2 regions of the Methylophilus sp. 5 genome follow, and region 1 is predicted to be linked to the other one. Evidence: riboswitches for the same ligand, from Rfam matches in the RefSeq annotation. Region 1 holds a riboswitch; the other holds the start of a gene.
The links. A riboswitch is a leader RNA that binds a small molecule or an ion and turns the genes downstream of it on or off. The one in region 1 is predicted to bind thiamine pyrophosphate.
Positions count from the first base shown of each region.

Region 2: linked by a shared signal. The riboswitch ahead of thiC (phosphomethylpyrimidine synthase ThiC) and the one ahead of METH5_RS0111450 (TonB-dependent receptor) in region 1 are both predicted to bind thiamine pyrophosphate.

Region 1 is NZ_KI911560.1:2,354,242-2,363,044, reverse strand. It holds gene METH5_RS0111465 (hypothetical protein) at 1-652, shown strand, start outside; gene pnuC (nicotinamide riboside transporter PnuC) at 684-1,295, opposite strand; gene METH5_RS0111455 (YkoF family thiamine/hydroxymethylpyrimidine-binding protein) at 1,365-1,625, opposite strand; gene METH5_RS0111450 (TonB-dependent receptor) at 1,676-3,760, opposite strand; TPP riboswitch at 3,859-3,964, opposite strand; gene METH5_RS0111440 (cupin domain-containing protein) at 4,169-4,444, opposite strand; tRNA gene METH5_RS0111435 (tRNA-Ser) at 4,514-4,603, opposite strand; gene def (peptide deformylase) at 4,630-5,163, opposite strand; gene METH5_RS0111425 (S-methyl-5'-thioinosine phosphorylase) at 5,194-5,949, opposite strand; gene hpnC (squalene synthase HpnC) at 6,036-6,905, shown strand; gene hpnD (presqualene diphosphate synthase HpnD) at 6,902-7,744, shown strand; gene hpnE (hydroxysqualene dehydroxylase HpnE) at 7,741-8,803, shown strand, end outside.
Region 2 is NZ_KI911560.1:1,376,360-1,385,162, forward strand. It holds gene METH5_RS0106485 (HD domain-containing phosphohydrolase) at 1-966, opposite strand, end outside; gene METH5_RS0106490 (PAS domain S-box protein) at 963-4,661, opposite strand; gene METH5_RS0106495 (hypothetical protein) at 4,859-5,269, opposite strand; TPP riboswitch at 5,418-5,530, shown strand; gene thiC (phosphomethylpyrimidine synthase ThiC) at 5,562-7,457, shown strand; gene METH5_RS0106505 (hypothetical protein) at 7,626-8,471, shown strand; gene METH5_RS0106510 (hypothetical protein) at 8,567-8,803, shown strand, end outside.

The DNA.
Region 1 (8,803 bases):
CAGCTTGGGCAAGATCCATTTAACGCATCATTTTTTGGAGAAAAACGGCGCGCTGACAGTGCCTAATTTTGTCGCTGCGGGTGCCAACCGATTTGTGCTCAGCCGGTTTTTAGCGGGTAAAGATTTAGGAACAGAACACATAGCCGACCAATGGGTGATTCAGCTAGCTGAACATATCGCACGATTGCATCAATCAACTTACCCCAGTTGGGGCAAGCTACACGCACCACAATTTTCTGCAAACAAATGGGCCAGTCGCTTGCACGCCACGCTTGTTTTTTTGGCTAAGCAACACGATCCGTTGATTGCTGAACCGTTACTGGCCGAGGTGTTAGCACAGGCAAACAATTGCCACGAAACCGAATTTGTCCCGATGATGCTGGATTTACGCTGGGATCAATTCCGTTGTATCAACGCAAATAAGTTGGCGCTGCTTGATCTTGATGCATTTGTGATTGCGCCACGTGCGCTGGACCTGGTGTTGCTCGAATATATACTCACGCCCGCACAACTGGCTTTATTTAAACAGCACTATATTCAAACGCATGCCTGGCCCGACCACACAGCCAATACGCCCTGCTACCAGCTACTGTTGTTTTTAATGAATGTACTGGGTGAAACGGATTTGGCGAAGTGGATGCAGCGCATATAAAAAGGCAATGCTCGTCACCAAAATGCGCTGTTTAAGTCGTTTGCTGCTGGTAAAGCTTCACCCAGCTAATAAAGCCTGCAATGGCCAAAATAGTATTCAACACAAATAAAACGGCCGTTGCGTAATAGCCTGTTTGTACATACAACAGCGTAGCAGCGCCATCAATCACCGCCCAGTACAGCCAGTTTTCTAACACCTTCCTGGCGATCAACCAGGTATTCATGACAGAAAAAACTGTCGTATAAGCATCTAATACCGGGCTTTGCGATTGTCCAGTTTTTTGCAAATAGGCACTCAGCAACGCACTCACCACCAAACCAATCACAATAAAACCAAGATGGTTTTTCCAGGGCCAACGGCTAATCAGCAAGGTGTCAGTTTGCTTGCCATGTTTATGCCATAGCCAAAAACCATAAATCGCCATGCCCATATAGTAAAAATTCAACAACGCCTGCATAGGCAGTTGCCCCTCCCAAAACAGCGCGGTGTAAACCAGCGTGCTTAAAAAGGCAAACAACCAGCACCATTGAGACTCTTTGGCCGCCAACAGAATATAGGCAACGCCCATTAAAGCAGCGGCAATTTCCCAGCCGGACATTTGATGGAATGCAGCAATGATGGACTGATAATAATCTTGGTTCATGGCGATAAAACAGCAAATAAGTTAACAAGTACGCAAAGCGTATGTGACTATTAATGGCCTGAGTGCAGCTTATACATCGACAACATCAGCCCTGTCCGTGCCAATAAACTTCATCACAAATACACTGTGCGGCAACGCATTAAACACTGCCTCCATTTCTGCATCCAGGCAATCCATCACATCGCGGTATTCGCCAAACACTTGCGTGGCCAGGCTATTGCGTTTCACCACCAAATTTTTATTGGCTTCGAGTGTGTTGATAAAGGCCAAAATGGGTTCCACATAGCCTTCGGTTAAAGGATACAAACTAATATCGACTGAAATACGCATATAAACTCCAACATTTATAAAATTAAAGCGGGCAATGAGCGCCCCTTGATTTAGTAATCGTAAGTGACGGTGATACCACCAACGCGAGGCTCACCGTATTGCACGTAACGTTGTTCACCGAATCCGTTGTCAAAGTAAAAGCCACGGGTTGCATAATCTTTATCTAATAAGTTTCTCGCCCATACACTGACTTTCCAATGTTTATCGTACTTATAATCAGCACTGGCGTTTAATAAAGCATAGCCATTGGATTTAGAATTGTTGCTGTCAGAAAAGTAGAAGGCATCCTTACCTTCGACATTGGCACGTATTACCCAGGCTGCATTGGCATAAAACTCAGAACCCAAGTTAAAGGTATATTTAGGCGCATGAGCGACTTGCCGGCCTTGCGGACTGTATGCGCTCGGATCTGGATTTTTATAGCTATCAAATTTTGCATCCAGCAACCCGATTGAACCCAGCATCCGAAATTGATCGGTCAAGAACCAATCCATGCTGGCTTCTACCCCTTGATGGGTGGCACGGGCAGCGTTGTCATAGAACTCCGTAAAAATCCCCGTGCTCGGTACTTGCGCAGAACTATGTGTTTGCGCATCTAGGCGCTTGGCATAAAAAGCCGCCAGATTGGTGATCAACGTGCCGTCCAGCCAGCTGGATTTCAGCCCTGTTTCAAAGTTCCACATATACTCGGTATTAAACTGCCTTTGATTTTGAGCCAAACTGGCATTGTTATTGATACCACCAGGCTTGTAACCACGGGTTAACGAGGTATAGATGAGTTGATTCGCGTCAGCTTGGTAATTCAAGCCCAATTTAGCGCCCAAAAGGGTTTCATTCACGTTTTTTTTCACGCTACTTGGGGCTGATTCAACGAAGCCACTATCGGCATAGTGGGCCTTAAAATCCTCTATCCGCAGTCCTGAAACGAGCGTCAACTTGTCAGTTAAATGGCTATCTAATTGCCCAAACACCGCCGTATTTTCTGTATTGTACTTACCTGCTATCTGCGTTAAGTAGCTAGGTCCATAACTTCTATAATCTACACGAGAATTAAAACGCTCATCTTGCACAAAACGATAAATGCCAACCGTCCAATCGGTTGAGTCGTTGAAAATACGGCCCGCCTTATCAGACAAAGCACGTAGTTCAAAAGAGTAATTGTCGCGATCACGGTTATGTTTTTCGCCATCATTTAATGTTGTCCAATCACCATCAAAACTATAGGTCGATGAAGAATTTAAATAACTGGCCTCTGACTGAATAATGACCGCATCGGAAGCTTGCCAATTGGCTTTCACAGCAAAAGCGTTGGTGTTTTGCGTATCTACGCCAGGCTGGTTGGCTTTACTGTGCCTGGAGTTGTCTAAGGTAAATCCGTCATAACCGTTATTCACATTCACATGCATCAAGGTGAAATCTAAGGTTAAATCCTCGGTCGCAAATAATTTAAATTTACTGCGAAAGGTCAATTCATCTTGTTTTTGCGTGTCATCACGACCCAAGGTGTCATTTTGCATATAGCCATCAGATTTGTGCGTATAAATCGAGGCACGACCGATTAACTGATCTTCAACGATCGTACCGCCTACCGCTGCCCCAAAATTACGCGTGTTGTATTCACCCACGCCAGCTTGTGCACGCATTTTAAATTGTTTGGTCGGCTCGGTACTGCGCATGGTAATGGCGCCGGCGATGGCATTCGGGCCAAACTTAGTGCCTTGCGGGCCTTGCAACACTTCTACCGCATCAATATCAAACATGGTCGCGGCGCCACCCAAGCGGCTAAAATCAATGCCATCAATGATTAAGCCGACGGATGGATTCACCGGATTATCATATTGGCTGAGGATGCCCATGCCACGAATCTGGAAAAAACGCCCGCGGGACGCCCCTGCTGAGATATTCACATTGGGCGCCAGATTCAATACTTCTTCCAGATGCTGCGCGCCACGTGCCTCTATGGTTTCTTTATTCACTTCAGTCAGGCTGACGGCTGTTTTTTGTGCGATGCTGGGGCGAAAATCCGCGCTCACCACCACCTCAGAGAGTTCGCGTGTCTCTTCCTCTTCTGCGGCTAACACAGGCGTGGTGAGTAAAAGTCCAATTAAGGACAGCGGTTTTGTAATCGGTTTCATGATAATCCTTTCTATTAAGACACATAAAAAGGACAGGGTGAGAGTGACAATGACGTGAGTAGATTTGTGGATGACCCAACAAACCAGAAACATTTGCGTTGTAGATGCTCTGCCTGTCCCTACGCCAGCATTATCTGGGTCAGGTTCATTGGGTTTCCCGCGTGTGCGAGATCTCAGGCGTTATAGCCACCCCAAGGCGTTTGATTTTTCAATCAGGGTGAGATTGTATTTTAATATCAACCACTTGGCTAGAGCACAATTCAGAATTCGCTTTACAGCCTGTGCATATGTTGCAAAGTTTAATGATGAGGGCTGTAAACAGATGGCCGCTGAGAATATCCCGCGGGCCAAAAACAAAAAACCCTGCAAGGCAGGGTTTTTTATTGAATACTGGCTAAAACAAATCAATTAGAAATGTTTGTAGTGTTTTTTCAATTGTTTAACCACTTCCCACTGGGATTTCAGGCCTTTTGGAAACTCAACATAGTCACCAGCCTTGATTGTTACTGTGTCGCCACCTTGTGGAGTCACTTTGAATTCGCCTTCTAATACGTAGGCTTTTTCAGTTGCAGTGAAGTCCAAAGGGAATTTTGAAGGTGCGCAATCCCATGTGTTCCAGCTTTTTACGCCCAGTTCTTTCAGCTTTTCTTCTGACGGGTTATGGTCGATGATGATTTGTGTCATGACGATTCCTTAAATGTGTAATTAAAACCTGCAAATAGAAATGCCGCAAAAACTGCGGCATGACGTGTTTGGCGGAAGAGGTGAGATTCGAACTCACGGAGGGCGTGAACCCTCGACAGTTTTCAAGACTGTAGCATTAAACCGCTCTGCCACTCTTCCGGAATGAGGCGCATTATAGCAAACTATCAGTCATCTGGAAGCGTTATTCCAGGAAAAAGTACATCATTAAAGCCAAATTTTGTTAGATCACGGATACGCATGGGGTAAAGCACACCAAATAAGTGGTCACATTCGTGCTGTACCACCCTGGCATGAAAGCCGCTCGCGGTACGATCAATGACCCGCCCTTGCGGGTCTAAGCCGCGATAATGCAAGTGTTGGTAGCGTGGCACCAGGCCGCGCATGCCGGGCACGGACAAGCAACCTTCCCATCCATCCCCTTCTGTTTGCTCTATTGGGGTCAGTTCCGGATTAATCAAAATAGTGAACGGCACTTCTTCAGCATCGGGGTAACGCGGGTTGGCGCCCACGCCAAACATCACTACCTGCAAACTGACGCCAATTTGCGGCGCCGCAATACCTGCGCCGTTCATCTGCGTCATGGTGTCATGCATATCCTGAATCAGGGCATGCAATTCGGGCGTATCAAACTGGGTCACTTTATCGGCCACCCGATACAACAATGGCTCGCCCATTCTGAGCACAGGTTTCACCGCCATAGAAGTTTTCCTTAGGGTTAATTACTGGATTTAAACAACTGCGCAGTCATTGTCAGATAAATATTGCGCAATCACCGTGCGCACTTTATCCATGGTTTGCTGCAACAACGGCATCACCTGCTCAAACTGGATAGACTGTGCGCTGTCACCACGCCCTGCGGCAAAATTAGCCACCGGGCAAATCGCGGCATAAGCCACACCAAGCTCACGCGCCAATACGGCCTCAGGCATCCCGGTCATGCCGACGAGAGTGGCGCCATCGTGTTCATACCGATTAATCTCCGCGGCAGTTTCTAGCCGCGGCCCTTGCACACAGGCATAGACACCGCCATCCACTAGGCTGTAGCCCACATCGGCCGCCGCTTTCAGGCAGCGTTCACGCATGCCTTGTGAATAGGGTTGGGTAAAGTCGATATGGCGCACCGGCAACTCAATGCCATCATGGTAAGTATTGCTGCGGCCATAGGTATAATCCAAAATCTGGTTAGGCAGCACAATATCGCCTGGAATCAGGTTGCGGGCGATGCCACCCACGGTCGCGACCGCCAGCAAATCACACACCCCGACAGAATGCAGCGCCCATATATTGGCCCGATAATTCACCGCATGTGGCGGAATGGTATGGCCGCCACCGTGACGCGCCAGAAACACCACTTCTTTGCCATTGATCTCACCAAACACCAGCGGTTGCGAAGGTTCGCCATACGGCGTACGCACAATCAGGCGTTTTGAAATATTTAAATTATCCAGCGCGGTCAACCCGGTGCCGCCAATAATGCCTAACATTCTGTTATCCCCAACTTTGATTTCTCTTTACGACTTGTTCATCTGCAAGGCGTAAGCGTATCACGGATTTATGGCATACTTAAGCCATGCAAGCCTTTTCCAAGCCAGCCGAGCCAACTCCCAGCCTGACGCTGGCTCACACGCACTACGAAAACTTTCCGGTCGCCTCACTGCTGTTACCCGCCCATTTGCGCCATGCGGTGACGGTGATTTACCAGTTTGCGCGCGAAGCGGATGATATCGCCGATGAAGGCAATGCCACTCAGGCGGCACGCTTGCAAGCCTTGCAAACCTATGAAGACGAACTACTGCTGATTCAAGCCTATATTCAGCCATCGCAGCCATTGTTGATTACCCTGCAGCAAGTGGTCAAAACACACCGGCTGGACGTGCAATCGCTGCTAGACCTGATAAATGCCTTTAAGCAGGATGTGGTTAAAACCCGCTATGCCACTTTTAATGAAGTGCTAGACTACTGCCGCCGCTCGGCCAACCCGGTTGGCCGCCTGATGCTGCAACTCTATGGCAGCGATACCCCGCAACATCGACTGTGGTCTGACCAGATTTGCACCGCCTTGCAACTGATTAATTTTTATCAGGATATTGCGATTGACCTGCAAAAACATGGTGAGATTGGCCGTATTTACCTAAGTCAGGACGAAATGCAGTCCGCAGGGATTAGCGAGCGGGATTTGCGTCAGCAGCGCCTGGACGCCACCTGGGAGATGTTCTTTTTACACAACGTGATGCGTGCAGAAGAGTTGCTGCTGGCCGGCAAACCACTCGGTCGCGCCCTGCCTGGCCGTATCGGTTTTGAATTGCGCATGATGATTGCAGGTGGCGAACGTATCCTACATAAATTAAAATCCTGCCGTGGCGATATCTATCATCATCGCCCGACCTTGAAAGCCTATGACTGGCTGCTGATTTTGTTGAAAGCCCTGTTTAAACAATGACCCCGCAACAATATTGCCAACAAAAAACCCGTGAAAGTGGCTCTAGTTTCACGCTGAGTTTTATGTTCTTACCTAAACAAAAACGCGATGCCATGACGGCACTGTATGCGTTTTGCCGCGAAGTGGACGATGTGGTCGACGAGTGTACGGACTACCAGATCGCCCAGACCAAACTTGCCTGGTGGAAACAGGAAATTCACCGCTTGTTTCACGAAACACCACAGCACCCGGTCACACAAGCATTGCAACCGGTGGTCAATAGCTTCGGTTTGCAAGAGGCCCATTTTGTTGAAATCATCGACGGCATGCAAATGGATACGCAATACAACCGTTACGCCGACTTTGAGCAGTTAGCCTTGTATTGTTACCGGGTTGCCAGTGTGGTGGGGCTACTCTCAGCACAGATATTTGGCTATCAAGACCGTGCCACACTCGAATACGCGCATGATCTGGGCATGGCCTTTCAGTTGACGAACATCATTCGTGATGTAGGCGAAGATGCCAGACGCGGTCGTCTGTATATTCCACTCGATGAATTGGAGCGTGCGGGCGTGACGGAAGCGGCATTACTCAATAGCCAAGCCTCACCACAAACGCGCGCGCTATTACTCAAACAAATTGAGCGCGCCGAATTGTTTTATGACAAAGCGCTGAGCCAGTTGCCAAAGGCAGATACCAAACAGCAGTTGCCCGGCCTGATGATGGCCGCGATTTACCGCGCGCTGCTGCAAGAAATCCGGCAAGACCCCAACCTGGTGCTGACGCATAAAGTCGCGCTGCCACCTTTTAGAAAGCTCACACTGGCGCTGGGTGCATGGTTTAAATACCGCAAGCCATGACCACGCACGCGCCTTTTCGTGGCCAAACACCCGTTGGTAAAAAAGTAGCGGTCATTGGTGCAGGACTCGCCGGCATTGCTGCTGCACTCAAACTGCTGCAACATGGCCATCAGGTTTGCCTGTTTGAAGCCGCCCCGCAAGCGGGTGGCCGCGCACGTGGTGTCATACATGCAAACACCACCATGCTCGATAACGGACAGCACCTGTGTATAGGCGCTTACCGCACCACACTGGCGTTGCTGCAACAAGCTAATATAGAGGCAGAGCAAGTATTTATGCGCCTGCCGCTGTCATTGCATATGCACCATGGCGCTCAACGCATGTCACTGGTCACGCCCACATGGTTGCCTGCCCCGCTGCATTTATTATGGGGGTTACTCACCGCACATGGCCTCGACTGGCGCAGCAAATGGCGAGCGATCTGCTGGATGCAACAGCTGAAACATCAAGCGTTTACGCTGCCAGCAGATATCACGGTTGCCACCTTGCTGGCTAAGGGCAAACAAACGCCAATGGCGATCCGCACTTTGTGGGAGCCATTATGTTTGGCCGCACTCAACACCCCAATCACGTTCGCCAGCGCACAAGTGTTTCTCAATGTGCTGCGTGATAGCTTTCAGCATCGTCGCCACGATAGCGATTTTTTAATTGTGAAAGCAGATTTAAGCAGCGCGCTGATACACCCGCTATTGCAGCATATACAAACACTCGGCGCTGAAGTCAGGCTACACAGCACGGTCACTGCGCTGCAAGCATCAGATGCGGCTTGCGTCATATCAACCGCCACAAGTAACGATACTTTTGAGGATGTGATTGTCGCGGTGGGCCCGCATCAACTGAAAACCATCGCTGGCGAGCTGAGTATCCCGGCATTTGACTATCAACCCATTACCACGGTCTACCTGCAATACAGCGCTGAGACGCGCTTGCCTCACCCCATCATGGGCTTATGTCATGGCCTGGCGCAATGGGTCTTTGATCGCGGGCGATGCTGCGGGCAAGCAGGGCTGCTAGCGGTAGTCATCAGTGCACACCCGCCTTTAAACTCAGATAAAGCAG
Region 2 (8,803 bases), 980 kb from region 1:
GATCAAATCTGGCAGGCATTGCAGCATGGCGTCGACCACTGCCGGGTCAAAGTGCTTGCCACGATTGGCCTCAATTTCTGCCACGGCATCTTCTACTGGCCACGCCTCTTTGTAGGGACGCTTGTTCAGCAGGGCATCAAATACGTCGGCGACTGCCACAATGCGCGCTTCTAGCGGAATGTCTTCGCCTGTTAAGCCAAATGGATAACCGCTACCATCCCATTTTTCATGGTGGTAGAGCGCTACCGAGTGAGCCAGCTTGATCAGCGGAGAAGTCGAGTTATCCAGTATTTTGGCCCCCATTTCGGGGTGTTTTCGCATCAATGTCAGCTCTTCGTCATTGAGCTTGCCCGGTTTAAGCAACACATAGTCTGGAATACCAATTTTGCCTATGTCGTGCATGGGGGCGGCATGAATCAATTGCTCAGAAAAATGCGGGTCCATGCCCATTTGCAATGCCAGTCTGCCAGAGACGTGGCTCATACGCATGACATGCATGCCGGTTTCATTGTCTTTAAATTCTGCTGCACGGCCCAGGCGCTGGATCAGTTCCAGGTGTGTACGTTTAAGCTCATCGATATGCACCAGCGATAAGTGTGTTTTAACCCGCGCGCGTACCAGCGCGGGTGAAATCGGTTTGTTGATGTAATCCACGCCGCCCGCTGCAAAGCCTTCTGACTCGTCAGCCTCTTCTGCCAGGGCCGTGACAAAAATCACCGGAATAGTGTGTGTTTCCCGGTCAGTTTTTAACTGGCGGCAGACTTCAAATCCGGTCATGCCTGGCATCATCACGTCCAGCAAAATCAGGCCCGGTTTTTCTTTTTTGACTAACTCTAACGCGTCCATGCCGTTTTTGGCAAAGCTTAGCCGGTAGTCGTCCTGTAGCACCTGTTTTAGCACTTTTAGGTTGAGCGGTTCATCATCCACAATCAAAATTTTTGCTTGTTTCAGTGTGTGGTCCGTCATGAAAAGGCCTCCTTGGTCTGGATTGCCAGTAGCCGATCAATATGTACCGTTGCTTGTTCAAAGTCAAAGTCATTTAGCAACTGGGCAATGTTGTGCATTGCCTGGCGCCACTCAGCGGGGGCATGCTGCACAATCTGGCTGGCCAATGCATCATCCAGTTCGTTCATGGCTACCCGTGTACGCAGTGCATTCAGCCACTCCAGCAGTTGCCCTGCAGGCAGCGATGCTTCGCTATTAGCTGTGGCTACAGTGTGGGGTGCTAGCAGCGGCGCGATAGCGGTATGCAGTGATTGTAGGTGTGTGTGCAACTCTGCCACCAGTGCGGTGCAGTGTGGCCAAGCATCTGCAGTGAGTTGCTCCAGCGCGTGGTAACTCTCTTGCAGATGCGGCAGTGCGAGGTTGGCGCTCACGCCTTTATTGGCATGGGCCATTTGTTTGACTGCAGCGAGGTCTTTGGCGGCGATCGCTTGCGTGAGGCTGGTCATGTGCTGACGTGACGCTTGCACGTAAAGGTGAAGCTCATTGAGATAGGTGTGCTGGTCGCCCCACAGCAAGCTGCCTTTTTTAAGGTCAAAATGGGCTGTTGTCTGGGCGGGTGCTGTGGCGTCAATTGCCATCGGCGCAAGCTGTAACACGCGCTGAATTTCTGCCAATAACAAGGGCAGTTCTATCGGTTTTGAAGCAAAACCATCCATGCCAGCGTCTGCTGCTGCCTGCCGGTCTTGCTCAAGTACACTGGCCGTCAGTGCAATAATCGGCGTTCTGGCTCGGCCAGAGTGTTGTTCTAATGCACGAATCTGCATGCTGGCGCTCAGACCGTCCATAATTGGCATTTGGACATCCATCAAAATCACGTCGTATGGCTGGGCCTGCCAGGCGTCTACCACCTCTTGGCCGTTGCTGGCCAAGGTGAGTTGGTGGCCTTGTTTTTCCAGCACAATGTTGAGCAGCCTGCGGTTTTGTTCAACATCATCTGCAGCGAGAATATTGAGCTTAGGTAATGCCAGCGCGAGCGCGTTAGGTGACGCCGCGTTTTCTGGGGCGTGACCCGTGGCGAGTGGCAAAATCACCGAAAAACAGCTGCCATTGCCAATTTTGCTACTGGCGGTGATGCGGCCGCCCATCAGCTCTACCAATTGCTTGCTAATCGTGGTGCCCAAGCCTGTGCCACCAAAGCGGCGGCTCATCGACGCATCTGCCTGTGTAAACGGCTCAAAAATCACATCCAGCCTATCTTCATCAATGCCAATGCCGGTATCTATAATGTCAAACTGCACTTCGTCTTGTGCTGTTAGGTGCACCTTAAGCTCAACATGACCGCTTTCTGTGAATTTAATCGCGTTGCCCAGCAGATTGGTCAGCACCTGGCGTATGCGATGCTCAGCACCTTTGTAGTAACCTTCGATGTGCGGATCTATATTTAATTTGAGGTCGAGGTTCTTTTTGCGCGCTTGCAACCATAGCGATGAAATCAGGCTATCGACCAGTTCGCGCGGTGAAAAATCCACCACTTCTAGCTCGAGCATGCCTTTTTCCAATTTGGCACTGTCTAAAATATCATTGAGTAAATGCAGTAATGACTTCGCCGACTGGCTGATGGTCGATAAATAACTGCGCTGCTCTGCTTGCATGGTTGTATCGAGTAACAACTCGCTAAAGCCGATAATCGAGTTCATCGGCGTACGAATTTCATGGCTCATATTAGCCAAAAAGGTACTTTTAGCATTGGCGGCCTGCTCGGCGGTCTCTTTTGCCCGGCGCATGTCCTGTTCCATTTGTTTGCGCTCGCTGATGTCCATCATAAACATCAGTACTTTCACCACCTTGCCATCCACGTCCCGCACCGGGCTGTAAGAGGCGTTGATCCAGATTTTTTTGCCTGCTTTGCCATAGCGCAAAAATTCGCCATGCACAAACTCACCACGGCGTAGCGAGGTCCACTTTTGTTTATAGATGTCGGTTAAGGCAAAATCGGGCGGGCAAAAAATAGAGTGATGACGGCCTTGAATTTCTGCCAGTTGATAGCCCAGCAGGTCAAGAAAGTGCTCGTTGGCGCTGATGACAAAGCCATCAATGGTAAATTCGGCGACGTTGGTTGAGTAGTTAATCGCGTTAACAATGCCTTCAAATTCGGCATTTTTTTGCTTGGACTCGGTGATGTCTAGCAACACGCCGTCCATTGCATAGGGTATGCCGTCTTTGTTTAACAGCGGCGAGGCCACGGCTGAAATCCATTTTTCACTGCCGCTGCGATCAGTAATCCTGAACTCAACCTCAAAGCTTTCAAGGCGTGCAATCGCCTTTGCTGCAATCGGGCGCACGCGTGCAATATCTTCAGGATGCATTAGCGGTGAAAAGCGCAGCTGCCCACTTAAAAAGTCTTTGGCTGGCCAGCCTGTCATTTGTTGCACGGCGTCACTAATCAGCTGTATGCTCCATTCGCCTGCCAAGCTGACGCGAAAAGTCACGCCCGGAATATTGTTCATCATGGACCGAATCTGCTGATCTTTTTGACGCACGGCCTCTTCAATCGCTTTACGGTGGCTGAGGTCGGTGATAAAGCCGACATAGAGCGTTTCATCGGCTAATTTAACTTCACCAATTGCCAGCCGAATCGGAAACACCGAGCCATCTTTTTTCACAGCGTCCAAATCACTGCCTTCGCTCATGATTTTTGCCTGCGCTGCCGCTTGATAGTTTTTTAAAAAATACAGATGATTCGGGCTGTCAGGGTCTTGCATTAGCATAGAGACGTTTTTGCCTATCATGTCGGCCTTTGCCCAGCCAAACAGCGTTTCAACAGCATTGTTACACGAGATGATTTGCCCGGCGGCATTGATGGTCACAATGCCATCAACGGCTGTATTCAAAATAGTTGATAAGCGTGTTTCGCTGGCCTGAATCGACGCCAGTATTTGCCGGTAGCGGATTAAGGCGTTGACCGCGGTGGCAATGATGCCGATCAAAATAGTGACCAGCGTAATCCCCAGTGCCATGGTGATGGATTGATTGTCATCCGGGTTGAACCCAGGCTGGGCCTTGCCTAAGAACCGCGCAGACGCCATGCCGGTGTAGTGCATGGCGGTGATGGCGCTGCCCATGAGCAGGCCGCCTAGCATAATGCTGACCTTGGGCGGTATTTTGCCTTTCTGGTTTAAAAAGACACCTGTCCACAGTGATAGCGTGGATAAGGCAACAGCCACCACCACAGAAACCAGCACCCATAACAGATCAAACTTGAGCTCAGGCGCCATGCGCATGGCGAGCATGCCGATGTAATGCATGGCGCCAATGCCGGCGCCCACCGCAAATCCGCCTTTAATCAGCTTGCGGTAGTCGATCTGGTTTTCTGCCATCAGGCTCAAGGCGTAGTGCGACGCCAGAATGCCAGGCATCATAGAGACCAGGGTGGCATCCGAGTAGTAAGACACCGGCGTACAAATTTGATAAGCCAGCATGCCGATAAAGTGCATGGCCCAGATGCCTGCCCCTAATGACACCGAGCTGGCGATGATTGAAAATCGACGTGAAACGACAGAGGTTTGTTGCCGTGACAGACGTGTTAATTGCAGGGCCAGAATGGATGAGCCAATGGCGACCACGGCCGACAAAACGACCAGCCAGGCATCGTAGCTGCCAGACAGAAGGGCTGTCGGAGAGCCTTCCCTGAAAAAGAAAATACCATACCAATCCATGCGATTCGCCTTGTGCGTAACTGTGCTTATACTACTTCCCACCTGTAGTCTAACGGGGGCGCAGGTAAAACGAATGCCGGAATAGTTGCAGCTTCTATGCTTAGTTTGCTAAATCAGTTATCGGGTGGATCAATATTGCGCTAATCATGATTGAAAAACCCTGCCGCAGCAGGGTTAATGAGGCTGGGCAGGTGGGTTTAGTGCGCACACAGGGCGTGGCAAATCAGTTGGTAGCAGATGGTCATGAAACCAACCGTCGTGATGACGAAGCTAATCGCAGAGAATACTTTCCACTTCGTTTTGCTCCAAAAGTCCGGGTCAAACGCAGCAATCACAAACACGGTCGGGTTGGTGAAGCCACCAATGGCCACGCACACACAGGCAAAATGGTGCAACTCCACGCCTGCCGCCTTGGCCGCGCCAAAAAAACCCAGGCCAAACAGCGCCATCAGGGCATAGTCCACGTGGGCGCGTATCATGGTTTTGTAGTCGACCAAAAAATCGCCATCTATGCCCTTGATCGGAAACCAGCGCGCAAACGTCATCAGCCACGCTGACAAAATTAAAGCGGTGGTACAGGCCACTGCGCCTATTAACAAAACTTCCATATGATCTCCTTTAGTTCCTGATTGAAATAAATCCCGTATGTTTTTATGGTCGGGTAAAGTGATTGTAGACAGGTCTGTCTATTTGTCAATCCAGGCATATGCAAAACTTTGTTTTACTTGCGTTATCAGGCGTTTTGCCGCACAATCCGTCCCTTGCTAGGGGTCTGTAAATCCTTCATTTATTGAATGTTTTGCAGTGAGAGTTACCCTTCGAACCTGACGCGGTTAATACCGCCGTAGGGAATGCAAACCTCCATATGCATCCTTACGTCTTTTATTTTAAGGATGCCTAATGAACGCCATAGACAAAAATCTACAGTCTAAAAATATCAAGTTCGTCAACGCTGATGCCAAAGTTGACGAAGCCACTACCAAGCCATTTGCCAAATCGCGCAAAATCTATGTTGAAGGTTCCCGCCCTGATATTCAGGTGCCATTCCGTGAAATTTCATTGAGTGATACGCCGTCCAGTTTTGGCGGTGACACTAACCCGCCAGTGGTGGTCTACGACACGTCTGGTCCTTACACCGACCCAACCGTCGAGATTGATATCCGTAACGGTTTGCCTGCTTTGCGTGCAACATGGATCATGGAGCGTGGGGATGTAGAACAACTGGATGGCCCGACCTCAGAATTTGGTCATCAGCGCCTGGTCGACCCTGAGCTGTCACAAATGCGCTTTAACCTGCACCGCAAACCATTGCGCGCCAAAGCTGGCCAAAACGTGAGCCAGATGCACTACGCCCGCCAAGGCGTCATTACACCAGAGATGGAGTTTATTGCCATCCGTGAAAACCAGCGCCGTGAAAATATGAGCGAGCTGCTGCAAACACAGCATCCTGGCCAACATTACGGTGCCAGCATTCCTGCAGTGATTACGCCAGAATTTGTGCGTGACGAAGTCGCGCGCGGCCGTGCGATTATTCCGGCCAACATCAACCACCCGGAAATCGAGCCGATGATTATTGGCCGTAACTTTCTGGTGAAAATTAACGCTAACATTGGTAACTCGGCTTTAGGCTCATCAATCTCAGAAGAAGTAGAGAAAATGGTATGGGGCACGCGTTGGGGCGGTGACACCGTGATGGATTTGTCTACCGGCAAAAATATTCATGAAACACGTGAGTGGATTATCCGTAACTCACCGGTGCCGATTGGTACCGTGCCTATTTACCAGGCGCTGGAAAAAGTCAATGGCAAGGCAGAAGATCTAACTTGGGAAATTTTTCGCGATACGCTGATTGAGCAAGCTGAGCAGGGCGTGGATTACTTCACGATTCACGCCGGTGTGCGTTTGGCCTATATTCCAATGACGGCAAAACGCATGACCGGTATTGTGTCGCGCGGTGGTTCCATCATGGCCAAATGGTGTCTGGCACATCATCAGGAGTCTTTCCTCTACACACACTTTGAGGAAATCTGTGAAATCATGAAGCAATACGATGTGAGCTTCTCACTGGGTGATGGTTTGCGGCCTGGTTCTATCTACGATGCTAACGACGAAGCACAATTTGCCGAGCTGAAAACACTGGGTGAGCTGACCCAAATTGCCTGGAAGCATGACGTACAGTGCATGATCGAAGGCCCGGGCCACGTACCTATGCATCTGATTAAAGAAAACATGGACCTGCAGTTGGAGCACTGTGGCGAAGCCCCGTTCTACACCTTGGGCCCATTGACCACTGACATCGCGCCTGGCTATGACCATATTACCTCTGGCATTGGTGCGGCCATGATCGGCTGGTACGGTTGTGCCATGTTGTGCTATGTGACGCCGAAAGAGCATTTGGGCTTGCCAGACAAAGAAGACGTACGCGTGGGCATCATCACCTACAAAATCGCGGCACATGCGGCTGACCTGGCCAAAGGCCATCCGGGTGCGCAAATTCGTGACAATGCATTGAGTAAAGCGCGCTTTGAGTTCCGCTGGGAAGACCAGTTTAATCTTGGCCTGGACCCGGAGAAAGCCAAGGAATTTCACGACGAAACCTTGCCGCAAGAAGGCGCCAAACAGGCCCACTTTTGCTCAATGTGCGGCCCGCACTTCTGTTCGATGAAAATCACCCAGGATGTGCGTGACTATGCTGATAAATTAGGCGTGGATGAAAAAGAAGCACTGCAAAAAGGCATGCAAGAAAAAGCGATTGAATTCGTGAAAAAGGGCAGCGAAGTTTATCAAAAGGTGTAACAGCTGATTGATGCCCCTAACAAGCCAGCAGCGATGCTGGCTTTTTTAATAGTTATTTGTGGTGTGCAACAGACAACCGCTGCGGCGCTTGCGCCAAAAAGCGCAGGACATAACACGCATCGCGACAACGGTGTTAAGGTATGTCTGTCTGTGTAAAAGAGGTGTGCCATGGCGTTGTTAGAAAGTGTACTCAAAGAGTTGCCAGCCTATTTAGGCAAATTCACCCACATGTTGACGCAGCCATCGCAATTGGTGCATGACCATCTTAAAGCGGAAGATGCCAACGCCAGGCTAGAGCAATCCATCGCATTTTTATTACTATCCTTCACCATTGCGCTGGTGCTGGCGGTGGTGTTTCCTGAAATGACTAGCCCGGTGCAACTGGCGACCGATGATGCAGGCATGGCCGCCCATGCGTTTGCCGCCATCCGCTTATTGTTCGAGCTGTTGGGGTTGTCGGCACTGGCGTATCTGGCGGCCAAGGTGGCGGGCGTACAAAGCGGATTTCAGCGCTTTTTTGGCCTGATGTGTGCGGCTTGTGGCGTCATGCTGGTGACACAGGTGTTTGCTGCCTCGCTGACCAATATCAGCCTGGCTGACCCGGTCACGGCAAAGTCATGGATCCAGCTAGAAAAAGGCATGGTAGACCTCAAACCGCTGATTGAGCAAGGCGTGCTTTGTGCCACCGATGCCCGCAGCGGTGAAATTAGCCCAAATGCGGCCCTAGGTGCGCAATTGCAAACGCAACTGGCCGCCTTGCAGGCTGTGTATCTGCAGGCAACCGACAGGCCGTTATTTAAACTAGCCGCAGGCTTACAATTGCTGGCATTGCTTATTCTGCTCATCTGGTCTGGTCGGCTGTGGGCCATGTATCTCAAAGGCCATGCACTCACTACAGGCAAAACAATATTAGCCACGCTATTATTGGCGTTATTTACCAGCGTGGGCACAGTGGGCTATGAGCTAATGAATGCAGGCAGCACCATGATGGCGCTCTACCGTCATTGCGGCTGACTTATTTGGCAGGTGTTTGCCGCGTTTATCGCCTGATTCTGTGCCGCATTTGCGCGCTATAGTCCATCCTCTAACCAGCGGCTAAAGGCTCCATCATGGCGGACAACCTGCAAAGCAGTATCGTAAGAGATTTTCGGCAAACACTGTTGTGGCCGATACAGTTAATGACCGATCACAGTGCGGGCGCCGTGCACCGTCCCTGGCAACTACTCAAAGCCGCGCCCGACTCGCCCTGGGTCGAGATACAAGACGAATTTTTGCAAGATTCACCGCACCTGAGTGAAACCAGATACCAGGAGTTCGTCACCTTTTTACCGTTTGCCCAGCGCTTT